3 regions of the Bacillus sp. FJAT-45066 genome follow, and region 2 is predicted to be linked to each of the others. Evidence: riboswitches for the same ligand, from Rfam matches in the RefSeq annotation. Region 2 holds a riboswitch; each other region holds the start of a gene.
What was found. A riboswitch is a leader RNA that binds a small molecule or an ion and turns the genes downstream of it on or off. The one in region 2 is predicted to bind thiamine pyrophosphate.
Positions count from the first base shown of each region.

Region 1: linked by a shared signal. The riboswitch ahead of CDZ92_RS05475 (acetylornithine deacetylase) and the one ahead of tenA (thiaminase II) in region 2 are both predicted to bind thiamine pyrophosphate.
Region 3: linked by a shared signal. The riboswitch ahead of CDZ92_RS13765 (ABC transporter substrate-binding protein) and the one ahead of tenA (thiaminase II) in region 2 are both predicted to bind thiamine pyrophosphate.

Region 1 covers NZ_NISQ01000001.1:1,078,635-1,082,923, forward strand. The annotation lists gene CDZ92_RS05465 (hypothetical protein) at 1-473, opposite strand, end outside; gene CDZ92_RS05470 (class I SAM-dependent methyltransferase) at 707-1,462, shown strand; TPP riboswitch at 1,612-1,712, shown strand; gene CDZ92_RS05475 (acetylornithine deacetylase) at 1,987-3,261, shown strand; gene tenA (thiaminase II) at 3,279-3,947, shown strand; gene CDZ92_RS05485 (DUF5336 domain-containing protein) at 4,030-4,289, opposite strand, start outside.
Region 2 covers NZ_NISQ01000001.1:2,178,971-2,183,259, forward strand. The annotation lists gene CDZ92_RS11045 (ABC transporter ATP-binding protein) at 1-488, opposite strand, end outside; gene CDZ92_RS11050 (ECF transporter S component) at 791-1,375, opposite strand; gene tenA (thiaminase II) at 1,393-2,076, opposite strand; TPP riboswitch at 2,273-2,379, opposite strand; gene CDZ92_RS11060 (YbjQ family protein) at 2,874-3,188, opposite strand; gene CDZ92_RS11065 (hypothetical protein) at 3,169-3,372, opposite strand; gene CDZ92_RS11070 (MFS transporter) at 3,579-4,289, opposite strand, start outside.
Region 3 covers NZ_NISQ01000001.1:2,727,675-2,731,963, forward strand. The annotation lists gene CDZ92_RS13750 (ABC transporter ATP-binding protein) at 1-1, opposite strand, end outside; gene CDZ92_RS13755 (ABC transporter permease) at 1-765, opposite strand, end outside; gene CDZ92_RS13760 (thiamine-binding protein) at 765-1,058, opposite strand; gene CDZ92_RS13765 (ABC transporter substrate-binding protein) at 1,078-2,079, opposite strand; TPP riboswitch at 2,189-2,296, opposite strand; gene CDZ92_RS13770 (D-TA family PLP-dependent enzyme) at 2,370-3,497, opposite strand; gene CDZ92_RS13775 (sensor histidine kinase) at 3,893-4,289, opposite strand, start outside.

The DNA.
Region 1 (4,289 bases), 1.1 Mb from region 2:
AATTTATCAATAATTTTTTTCATCTTTTCATAGTAATCATTGCCGTTTATGACAAAATAACGTCCACCACTTTTTGCTGAGATGGCGATACGGTCGCTTTCATCAAAGCTAATCAAAATGTTATTCGTCCACAGTTTACCAGGCTCTCTCTCGTTACTAACCTTAATTTCTAACCTGTATTCTCCATCCCATCTTTCTCTCGCATTTATTTCCCGTCTTAACCATAAGCCAGAGAAACTTTTAATCATTTCTTCTATTAGTTCTTCATCTTCCGTTGTTACTTTAGCAATTTCTTCAGAACGGCTGTAACGGTCTTTTGGTGGTGCATACTTTGTGACAGTAACACTTCTAATAACGGTGTCTTCATTAAAACGTTTCGAAATAATTGCGTCAGATGTGTTTATGTTGATAAAAATAATGAGGGCAATAAAAGCAAGGAAGACTGTACTGATGATAATGGTAAATTTCTTCATATACTTTGTGACTCCTTTCTATTCTATTGTAATATTAACATATATTGGCTATTATTTTAGTTTTTTTCAAATTTATCCAATGTTTTGCTCTTAGTAGCAATCGTCTATAAACCTTTCTATTTATTAATATGTGATTCTACTGATAGGAATGTGGTGAATGTTGTCGAATTACATAAATGTAGAGAATTGTTAATGAAAAACTCGAAAATAGCGATTTGATTTGGAGGAAAAGTGTGAGTATCGATATTATTAAACAAAATAAGAAAAGTTGGGATACAGTAGCCCATCATTTTAACGGGGTAGATGCTTTACCTAGTTATGGGCCATTTAGCCAAAACGAAGAGGAATTAAGATTATTTAAAGAAATTAAAGGTAAAAAAGTTCTTGATATTGGTTGTGGAAGTGGACATTCTTTACGCTTTATGGCTGAGAAGAAGGCTAGTGAACTGTGGGGTGTTGATTTATCTGAGGCACAAATAAAAACTGCAAAAGTAACTTTAAACGGATTAAATCCTCACTTGTATTGCGCACCGATGGAAGAAGAAATTGAAATACCTAAAATGTATTTTGACTATGTGTATTCCATATATGCAATCGGGTGGACGACTGATTTGCCAACTACTTTTCAGTTAATTTACTCCTATTTGAAACATGGTGGAAGTTTTATTTTTAGTTGGGATCATCCATTATACACTCACTTAGTAAGTAAAGATGGACAACTTTATCTCAATGGATCTTACCAAAATGAAGGTTTTACAACATACGAAAGATTTAAAGGGGAAGAGGCACCTGTCGTAATTCCTCAAAGAAAGGTTAGTACATATATAAATGAATTGATTAAAGCAGGCTTCACCATTGATCGTGTGATAGAAAGTGAAGTATCGGTAAAATATGAATCAGTTGAAGAAGCAGTATCGGATCGTTATTATTCCTTATACAAAGCAAGAAGATTCCCAAGCACGATGATAATAAAAGCTACAAAAAATTAAGTGTAGCAATTTAAGGAATGGGATTCTTTCACGTGATAACTGTCTATTGGCCAGAAATGTGAAAGAAACCCCGTCCCCATTTCTCACTTCCCAGTTCTCACTTGTAATCGCTAACATAATTTGCTAAAGTTTAATTATAATAGAATATTTTTCAACACTAGGGGTGCTTTTTAAGCTGAGAGAGACTATTGTCTTAACCCTTGAACCTGCTCTAGGTAATGCTAGCGAAGGGAAGTGGAGTAACAGGGATAGTACTGTCTTTTTAAAACCCAAACCACTTCTTTATGCAGAAGTGGTTTTTTTAATTGATTCAAAAGTAAGATTATGTTAAAGGCTATTGTCGTTTTTTAATAGTATCTAGCTGTGATTGAAGCGCATGTCGGAGACTCCTGCGGGAGAAGCGGGGAGGGGGAGACCCCGCAGGCGAAGCCGAGGAGGCTCCCGGCCCGCCCGCGGAAAGCGGAGATATGCGCGGAAATCAACAGCGGTGCTTAACAGAGCCAAAAGAAAAAGGAGGTAATACATTGAAGCATAATGTAGATGAACTTATCCTACTTGTAGAGGAGCGACAGGACGAATTAGTGGACTTACTTTGTAAACTAATTCAGTACGAAACTCCAGCACCACCAGCAAGAAATACAGCGGAAGCTCAGCGTTTTATTGCTGGATTTTTACAAGAAAAAGGTTTTGCCATTGATACATGGGACGTGTACCCAGGTGATCCGAATGTTGTCGGAGTGCTAAAAGGAACAAAATCAGACCAATATAAAAGCCTTATTATTAACGGTCATGTAGACGTTGCGGAGGTAGATGAGTCAGAAGAGTGGGAAACAGATCCGTTTACTCCTATCGTAAGAGATGGTGTTGTAATAGGTCGAGGTTCAGCCGATATGAAAGGCGGACTTGCAGGAGCTTTATTAGCGATTCAGCTTTTGCATGAAGCGGGGATTGAATTACCAGGAGATCTGACGTTTCAGTCTGTTATCGGAGAAGAAGTAGGAGAAGCGGGAACTTTACAATGTTGCAAAAGAGGTTACACGGCAGACTTTGCGCTTGTCGTCGATACTAGTAATCTACAAGTGCAAGGTCAAGGTGGAGTCATTACTGGTTGGGTAACTGTGAAAAGTAAGCAAACACATCATGACGCGACAAGAAAAAATATGATTCATGCAGGTGGAAAGTTATTTGGTGCAAGCGCCATTGAGAAAATGATGAAAGTTATGCAAGGGTTGCAAGAGTTAGAAAGACATTGGTCTGTGATGAAAAGCTACCCAGGATACGAGCCGGGAACTAATACAATCAATCCAGCCGTGATTGAAGGTGGTAGGCATGCCGCATTCATAGCCGATGAATGTCGTTTATGGCTAACGGTTCACTTTTACCCTAATGAAACATATGAGCAAGTAGCAAAAGAGATAGAAGAACACATACATCATGTTGCTAAGGCAGACCCGTGGTTAAGAGAAAATCCGCCAACGTTTGAATGGGGAGGCTCTTCTATGATAGAAGATCGTGGTGAGATTTTTCCTTCTTTAGAAGTAGATCCTGAACATAAGGCGGTTCAAATGTTGTTAAGTTGTCATGAATCGACGCTAAGAGAACAGCCTGTATTAAGTGTTTCCCCAACCGTAACGGATGGAGGTTGGTTTGGCGATGCCGGTATTCCAGCAGCGATTTATGGACCGGGCGAGTTAAAGCATGCTCACTCCATTAATGAACAAGTTTCCATTCAACAATTAGTTGATTATACGAAGGTTCTTTTGCGGTTTATTTTAGATTGGACTCATACAAAAAAATAGTTTAGGAGATGAAGAAAATGAAATTTACAGATCATTTACAACAGAAATTAGAAAATATTTGGAAGAAAAATCACACACATCCGTTTGTTGTGGAAATGGGCAATGGAACGCTTGATGCGGAGAAGTTTCGTTTTTATATGATTCAAGATTACCTTTATTTAATTGATTACGCGAAGTTGTTTGGTATCGGAGCAATTAAAGCAACGGATTTACAAACGATGGAGAAATTTGCGGCATTAATGCATTCCACTCTACATGAAGAAATGGCTCTACACCGAAGCTATGCGGCTCGTTTTGGCATTTCTTTAGAAGAGTTGGAAAATGCGGAAGCTTCGCCTATTACGTTAGCTTATACGCATTATATGTTACATAAAGGCCAAAGCGGAACATTAGCCGAACTAGTGGCTGCATTATTGCCTTGTATGTGGAGTTATTGGGAGATTGGTAAAGAACTAAGCGAGATTCCTGGAGCTGCCGCGCATGAACTATACGGAGAATGGATTAGCATGTATAGCTCAGAAGAATTCGGAACATTAGCGAAATGGTGTATCGAGTTAATGGATCAATTAGCTGAAGGAAGAACAGAAACAGAACTCTTAGAATTAGAAGAAATTTTCTTAAACACAACACGTTTTGAATACATGTTCTGGGATATGGCGTATAACAATCAAATGTGGCCAGAGTGATGTGAAGTAAGGACGGGGATCTTTTCACACAAAATGGAGTACTTGACCTCAGAATGTGAAATAAACCCCGTCCCCATTTCTCCTAAGCTTCTCTTTTAAAATGCATATACCATGAAATACTCTTCGAAAATAGCAAGATATAAACGGCTACTCCGTACACAGTTATGGAGATCGCTTCCCATACAATCATTCCAGTTGTTCCATGGTTAGACCAAATGAATAGGATTCCGACTAAAATTCCACCGAGTAAAAAGATGACATTGATGACTTTCGCCCAGAGGTATCCTTTATGTATGAGAGATAAAATAAGCGCGTATATGCCTAAAAAGATTGCATCAATAA
Region 2 (4,289 bases):
TGTGGGTCGAGCATGGCGGTTGGCTCATCTAAAAACAATACATCTGGTTGCATAGCCAAAACGGATGCTATCGCTAATCTTTGCTTCATACCACCAGAAAGTTCATTAATTTTCGTATGTGGTGACTGTAAGTGTAAGCCAACTATCTGAATTAGCTCTGTTATTTTTTCATCCATCTGCTCCCGAGGAACAGCTAAATTTTCTAACACAAATGCAAGTTCCTCATCGACATATGGCATACAAAATTGTGTATCTGGGTCTTGGAACACATAGCCCCAAGATTCAGGTAATTGTAATTCTTCTGCAATCATAGGTACGTCGATTGCTTCAGGTATTAAACCAGACAATACTTGTAAAAGCGTTGACTTTCCACATCCTGATGGTCCTAGGAGTAGTATTTTTTCACCTTCATCACATGTAAAGGAAAGGTCATTAAAAAGTCTTTCTCCACCTGGATATTTCAATCGTATGTTTTTTGCTTTTATCATGATAACTCCTTTATTTGAGTCAATTTATTTACTTGGCTATGTTATGAAAGACCGCTGTTTATTTCCGTGCAAGGCTTCGCTTTCCGCGGGCGGTAAAAAGGAAGGTTATTTTCACTATCGTGAAAAAACCTACTCCCTCGGCGCAAGCGCCTGTGGGGTCTCCCGTCTCCCGCTGGACAAGGAAGGCTACAGAGCGATACATCCTTCGTAAGAAAATGCGTATGCATTTTCGAGGAGTCTCCCCCTGCAAGAAAATCAACAGCTATAACGTAATTAAATATCAACACAAAACTTTATTATAGTTATTTACTTAAAGAATCGTAATCTTCTTTGCTTGCAGGGCGAAGTAAGTTTGTAACTCCTGTCTTTTCTAGAGCTTTTACAATGACATAAGCTAGGACGCCAGCGAACAAGACAGAGCCAATTAGGCGGAATGTAACCTTTAGCATTAAATTCCATGCTTCTAGATCGAATAGATAACCTCTGTAAATATCCATCACAAAAGAGCCAAATGCAGAGCCAATTCCAGCAAGAGAAACGACTAGTAAGTCGAAACGTTTGTAACGGAATGCCATAAACACTAGCTCAGCAAATAAACCTTGAAGTACTCCGTAAACTAACACTTCTACACCAAATTGAGAGCCAACAATAAATTCACCAGATGCAGCAGCAACTTCCGCTAAAAACGCTACTCCAGCTTTTCTTATAATCAAATAGGCAACTGTTGCAGCGATAAACCACATTCCATACGTAAGTTCCTGTACTTGCATACCTGTTAATCCGACAAAGTCATAGACAGTTCCCCATAGTTTATAAATAATCCCGAACACAATTGCGATTAAGATAGTTACTAAAATATCGGTTAGTTTTAAGCCTTTATTTTTCATCTTCTTTGTCCTCTCTCTTACGCGTTTACTTTGTTAGGTCGAACTGGCCACTGCTCTAATGTGTAAGCCATTTCCCAAAAGCTATACTCATATTGACTGCTCAACATAAAGTGTTCTTTCATTCTTTCACGCTCTTCAACAGATGCTTTTTCTGCTAATTCATCTAATCTTGCAATCTGCTCTTCTACTAATTGGCGGAACCAGTCGCCACCATAAGCTGCAATCCACTCTTGGTAAATTGGTTCCTCAGGAGTTGAGCCCCTTAATCTTTCACCAATCTCGTAATATAACCAATAGCATGGTAATAGTGCAGCAATTACCTCGCCAATACCACCAGATAATACAGCCCGATACATATGAGATGTATAAGCGTATGCCGTTGGTGCTGGTTTAAATTTTTTTCTCTCATCCTCCGTAATACCTAGACGTTTTGAGAAGTTTTCGTGTAGGGATAATTCTGCCTCATATGTTCCTTGAGCGTGTGCTGCTAATCTGGAAGTTGTATATAAATCAAATGCTTTTGCACCTGCATATGCTTGCACTCTCGCGAAATGACTTAAGTAGTACGCATCTTGCATCACATAATATTTGAATGACTCTAGCGATAAACGACCATCAGCAAGTCCTGTTACAAACGGATGGTTAAAGCTTGCTTCCCAAATATGGTCTGCTTCTTGCCTAATTTGTTCTGAAAATTTCATTTCTCATTCCTCCTAAAAATAAATGTTGCCTACTAACATGGAAGTTCAACTTGAGAAGTAGTTGCGCGCACGACTACTTTCTAGTTTCCCTAGCCTATTTTCGGCAAATAAAAAACCACCTACGTTACGCATTTGCGCAAAGAAGGTGGTTGAATACACAGAAATTCGTGTTTGCTCGCACTTTTATGTAGTACAAACATTCATCCGTCCACTTCCCTACGCTCGTATTAACGAGATCAGGTTCTAAGAGTCTTAGAGTTACACTCTAATCTCAGCCTTAAGAAGGCACCCCTAGTGGTTGATCGTTAAGGACAAAAAATTTGCCCTTTAAAACTATATGTTGTTTTCTGATAATTATCATAACAGTTTTCACAAATTTGTCAAAACTTTTTTAATTTAATCGATTTCATAATTACTGTTCGTTTAGTGAAAAACGAATGTTCCGTTTTTTTAATTAGGCTATGTTAAAGGTTGCTGTTGATTTCCGTGCAAGGCTTCGCTTTCCGCGGGCGGTAAAAAGGAAGGTTATTTTCACTGCCGTGAAAAAACCTACTCCTCGGCGCAAGCGCCTGTGGGGTCTCCCGCTTCCCGCTTCTCCCGCAGGAGTCTCAGCCTTGCACGGAAATCAACAGGTAAGTATATAAATATCAACACTAAGCTTTAACACAGCCTATAATTAAATAACGTTCGATATAAAACGTAAATTATATGAAAGAATAGGTTTACTATTCGTTTTTCGTTTAGTAATTGTACTTTATGAAACTCACTCAATTGAATTAATATAATACACTTGAAACTTACTCTACTGTTACTGCTGTTCCATATGCAATGATTTCAGATGCATTTGGCATCACGTTCGATGTTTCTAGACGAACTGCAATAATAGCATTTGCTCCTTTAGCTTGGGCATCTTCTACCATTCTGCCAATTGCCTTTTGACGAGCTTCCGTCATCATGTCGGTATATCCTTTAATTTCTCCACCTACAAGTGTTTTTAGTCCAGCCATAATGTCTCTACCAACATGCTTTGATTGGACAGTACTTCCTTTTACAAAACCTTTTAATTCTTTCACTTCTTTTCCAGGTACAAAATCAGTAGTCACGATAATCATTTTCGTCATCCTCCTTCTTTTCTTTAACTCTTTCTATGATTAATAATATCATTAACGTTATGAAAGCTATTACAATAAAAGCATAAAAGTAAATGGCTACTACGATGTTTACAAAGAATAGCCCTACCCCTACTAACTGACCTACTGTGACGATCCATAATAGTAGCGATTTTATTTTTTCCATGTATGTCTCCTTTTATAATAACTGATAAGGGTTCTAGCAGTTGATGTACGCTACAGGTGCTCGCTTTCCGCGGGTGGACTCGTGAGCCTCCTCAGCGCTCTAGCGCTTCCAGGGTCTCACTTGTCACACTTTTCCCGCAGGAGTCTCACACCTGTAGCGTACATCAACTCACTATCTTTATAATCATTATTCCTTGTCTAATAGTTTTATGCGGAAGGAACTTTTTGTAGTTGTAGCAATTCTTCTGTTTCTTCTTCTTTTGCGTATTTTGGTAACGTAAAGCTGTAGTAAATCGCAACGAATAACATACAGCCACCTACAATTAAATGTAGTCCTTCGATAGATAAAATTTTCGGAAATGCTACTGCAATAAAGCCTAATGTAATAGTTTGCGATAACATCATAAGAGGACTAATCCATCCTTGGACCCGCCCCATCATTTTTGGGTCAACTATTCTTGGTAACCAGCCACCTATTCCTATATTAATGAATGGTAGAATTAATCCTACTATAACACTTAAAGAACAATAAACTATGAAATTTGTTGAATAAGCTGTTAGTGAAATAAATAGTGCTGTTATGAATAAACCAACGATAATCATTTGATATAATTTCATTTTTTTTACAAAAATAGATGCAATAATACTACCTAGAAGGATAGATAGTCCAAAAGCTATTCCAAGATACATCATCAATTGCTCATAATTATCTGGAGATATTTTATATTTTAAAATATAAGCCGGCATAACCGTTAAACCACCATTTACAATACCGAAAACAAAAAATCCAACGATAATATTTAATAAAAGTTTGTGTTGTAAAATATACGTCAATCCTGCTTTAAAATCCTTTAATACAAACTTTATATTTATGTCTTTCATGGAGTGTTTACCATTAGGCAATCTAACTTCTTCTGA
Region 3 (4,289 bases), 550 kb from region 2:
TCTTTCACCCCCACCTTTTTCTTTCCAACGTACGAACCATTTCTCCAACAAGAAAATTATCGCAAAAAACAATAAGCTAATAATCATAATCGTAAAAATGGCCACAAACACGCGATCTGTTCGGAATGAAGAAGAGGCTAGTGTCATGTAAACGCCAATCCCACGCTGCGCACCGAGCCATTCTGAAATAACAGCACCCATTACGCTATAGGTTGCGGAGATTTTCATGCCCGAAAGAATAGAAGGTAAGGAGTACGGTAATTCTACTTTCCAAAATAGTTGCCGATTCGATGCACCAGCCATTTTCATGTAATGTTTTAGTTCAGGTGCTGTTTGACGAAAACCATCTAGTGCCGCGATTGTAATGGGAAAGAAGCATACGAGCGTGATGACAATCATTTTTGGCAAAAGCCCAAATCCAAACCATATGACTAAAAGTGGTGCTAAAACAATGATTGGCACATTTTGCGAAAGGATAAGCAACGGGTATACGGATTCACGAACGATAGGTATTAAATGTAAAATGATTGCTGTTATAATCCCGATGCTTGCTCCAATCGCAAAGCCTAACACTGTTATTTGGACGGTCGATAACACATGTGGTTGAAAATTTACCCACCCGTTCCAAGCTTCCGCAAAAATTAACGATGGCGCTGGTAATAACCATTTTGGAACTTCAAAAAAAGTAACAGCCAGTTCCCATAAAATGAACAAAAGAAGGAGAACCAAAAATGGCCTCCAACTTTTTGTAAAAATATTTTTCATCATCCGTCATACTTCTCCGTTAATTGTCCTATTGTGATGCCTGTTGGCTGATACAAGACTTTTACTTGAGAGATTACGTTGCTACTTCCTAGCTCTATCATTCGCACGTTCATTTTTTCAATAATAGAAAATAACTGTGCCATATCGCCTTCCATTGTTGTTTCTAACGGCCCTACGCGATATGCCACACCTGAGTCTTCAATAATTTTAATAGCTTCATCTACATAAGGGATAACGTTTTCCCCTTTTTTTGTTTTCGGAATGATTTGAATGCTTACTAATGCATTTGCCATTTTTATTTTCTCCTCCTACTTACTCTGGAAGAAACTCATTAGTGAACGCTGCTTCCGCATCTAATTCACCTTCTAGTAGATCGTTTTCTATCATCCACTGTGCATAGTTCTCCCAAACTTCTAATTTTTGTTCTCCCCAACGTGGTGCGTCATTTTTATATTTGTCTGCTAACCACTTTTGGCTCGCTGTTACTAATTCCGCATCTAAATCAGGTACGGCAGCAATTAGTATTTCTGCCGCTTCTTCTGGGTTTTCGATTGCAAATTCATATCCACGAGAAGCCGCCTTTATAAACGCTCTAACTACATCGCTTTGTTCATCTATCATTTTTTCATTGGTAGAAAGTACGGGTGTGTAGTAATCAAGTGCATCGGAATAGTCTGTTAAATACACCATATTAATTTCTTCCCCGCGCAACTCTGCCTCTACACCTGTCCATCCGTAATAAATCCAAGCAAAGTCAATGTCACGACGAACAGCCGTGAAAAAGTCTGCATCTCCCATGTTAATAAATCGTACTTGTTCCACATCTGCATCTCCATCATTTTTCATTATGGATGCGATAACGGATTTTTCAACGGGAGCTCCCCACCCACCATAAGATTTTCCTTCAAAATCTTTCGGTGATGTAATGTTTTTTTCTGCAGGTGAAGCAAATCCAGATGTATTGTGTTGGATTATTGCTGCAATCGAAACGATTGGAATGCCTTGCACTCTAGCTTCTGTAATGGCTTCCTGATAGCTTACACCAAAGTCCGCACGGCCCGCTGCAACTAATTGGTCAGCCCCTGCTTCTCCAGGAAGTAATATTTCCACTTGCAAACCTTCTTCTTCAAAATAACCTTTTTCTTTTGCTACATAAAGACCCGTATGGTTCGTGTTCGGAGTCCAATCTAACACAACGGAAACTTCCTTTAACCCTTCCGCTCGGTTCTTATCTGCAGGCGCTGTGTTGTTGTTCACGTTTCCACAACCTACAAGCAAAACTGACGCCATTAAAATTGCGATCCATTTTTTCATTCTGTATTCCTCCAATGTTGGTTTGAGGTACTAAACGTATGTATCGTTTCTTTTCCATCTCATACAAAAAGCCTAGGACTGCTTTACCTAGGCATAGTTTTAACATATTTAGAGTAGATTATATGTTTCCTACGCTGGTATGAGCCAGATCAGGTTCAAGGGTCAGTGCCTTCGGACACAATCTCAGCTAGCCTACCTAGCCCCCCTACATGTTTAGTATTCTCTTTTTGAAACAGTATTATTATATCACTCTAAAGAATTTAAGCTAGTATTATGATGTTATTGTGATGTTATTGTGATGCTCCTCTTGCATCTACTTTCCAACAGTCTTTAATTACTCCATCTTCATGTACGTAAAACTCATTGAATTGGTTCACAACCGTACAAGCATGATTAGGAATAATTTGGACTTTGTCGTTTAAAGTTAAAGCCGTATCTTCTTTGAACGTTGCTACACCATGTTCTTCGGAAAGCCGCTCGATTGTTATGTTTGAGTGACCATTGATGTGCCCATGCCCTTTTACAGAAGCGTTTCCATGTGCACCTTTATCAAGGCACAGTGTTTTGCTTCCAGCATCTAATATGATTCTACCTTCCTCTTTATACGTTCCGACAACAGACGCAAGCACCGTCAGCGCACAATTTTTTCTTTCGGTCACACCTAAGCCTACTTGAATTTCATCGAAAAAAACGCTGTTGCCTGGTCTTACCTCTGTAATGCCATTTACTGCCCCAGCCATTTTATAAGTAGGGGTGGAGCCAACACTCCTCGTTTTGATTTTTATCCCCGCTTTTTCGCATACAGCCGCGCTAGTTAACACCGCCTCTGCTTCTGCTAGAGCAATTTTTTCTATTTCTTGTTGGGAAGTGGCAGCATACGAATGTCCCGCATGTGTAAAGATGCCGCCAAGAGTTAGCTTTGATAGCAGAAGTATCGCTTGAGCTAATTCAAGTGCTTGTTTACCAGGCTTAACACCACAACGGTTCAGTCCACTGTTCACTTTTATCCAAACTTCTATTGTATTTGGCGTTTTCTCTAGATGTTTTTGTAATAATTTTATCTGTTCCAAGCTATCTACAGAAACTTTGAGTTGTGACACTGTTGCGAGGAGGTTTATTAATCGTTCTATTTTAGTAGGACTTGAGATCGGATAAGCGATGAGAATATCCTTTATCCCCGCTTTTGCCATAATTTCGGCTTCGGCAATTTTAGCTGTTGTGATGCCAACTGCACCTGCTTCTAGTTGAAGCTTTGCGATTTCGATGGATTTATGTGTTTTAATGTGAGGTCTTAATTGGATGTTATGATGTTGGGCAAATGTTGCTGTATTTTGGATATTTTTTTTTAGCTTTTTTAGGTCGACTAGTAATGACGGAGTGTCTAGTTGGCTGATTGATTTTCCGATTAATGGGTTCATTAGGGCGATCAGTCCTTTCTACGTATAAATAAAATGGTAAGCTTCATTGGGGAGTTTAGCAAGTTTGGCGTTGAAGATTAATTTTGGATGCCATTTTTGTATGACTTTCTTGTCTTTTTGGTACTTTATGCAATTCTATATGTACTTTTTAATGTTCTATCGCTACTTTTTAAGGCCTCTATCTATACTTTTATTTTCCATCGATACTTTTTTGAGTTCTATCGCTACTTTTCAGAACTATAATAAACGCTTTTTCTTCGGTGACACAGCTAGGTTTATCCACACCATTTATCCCCTATAAGATAGGAAGTAAATGGTATATCACATACAATCTTTTTTAGACTCTTTATTGAACTTACAAAGGACTTACCCATCCATTCAGGGTAAGTCCTTTGTTATGTTAGAGGCAATATAATCCGGAAAGTCGTCCCTGACTCGGACGACGATAGCAACTCAATGCTACCGTTATGATTTTCTATAATTCTTTGAACAATTGTTAAACCTAACCCAGTACCTGATTCTTTTGAACTTAAAAACGGATCGAAAATGTTTGCTTTTATTTTCTCAGGAATACCTGGTCCCTCATCTGTAAACAGAATCTCATAATTATCTTCATGCGCATAGGATTCGATCGTAATCATACCTTTACCTTCCATCGCTTCACTACTATTACGAATGAGATTATATAATACTTGTTTCATCTGTTTCGGATCCACTTGAAATGGCTCTTCACTTAAATGCAATGTAATATTCAATTCGTTTTCTGCAGACTCATTTATTAGAGGTAAAATC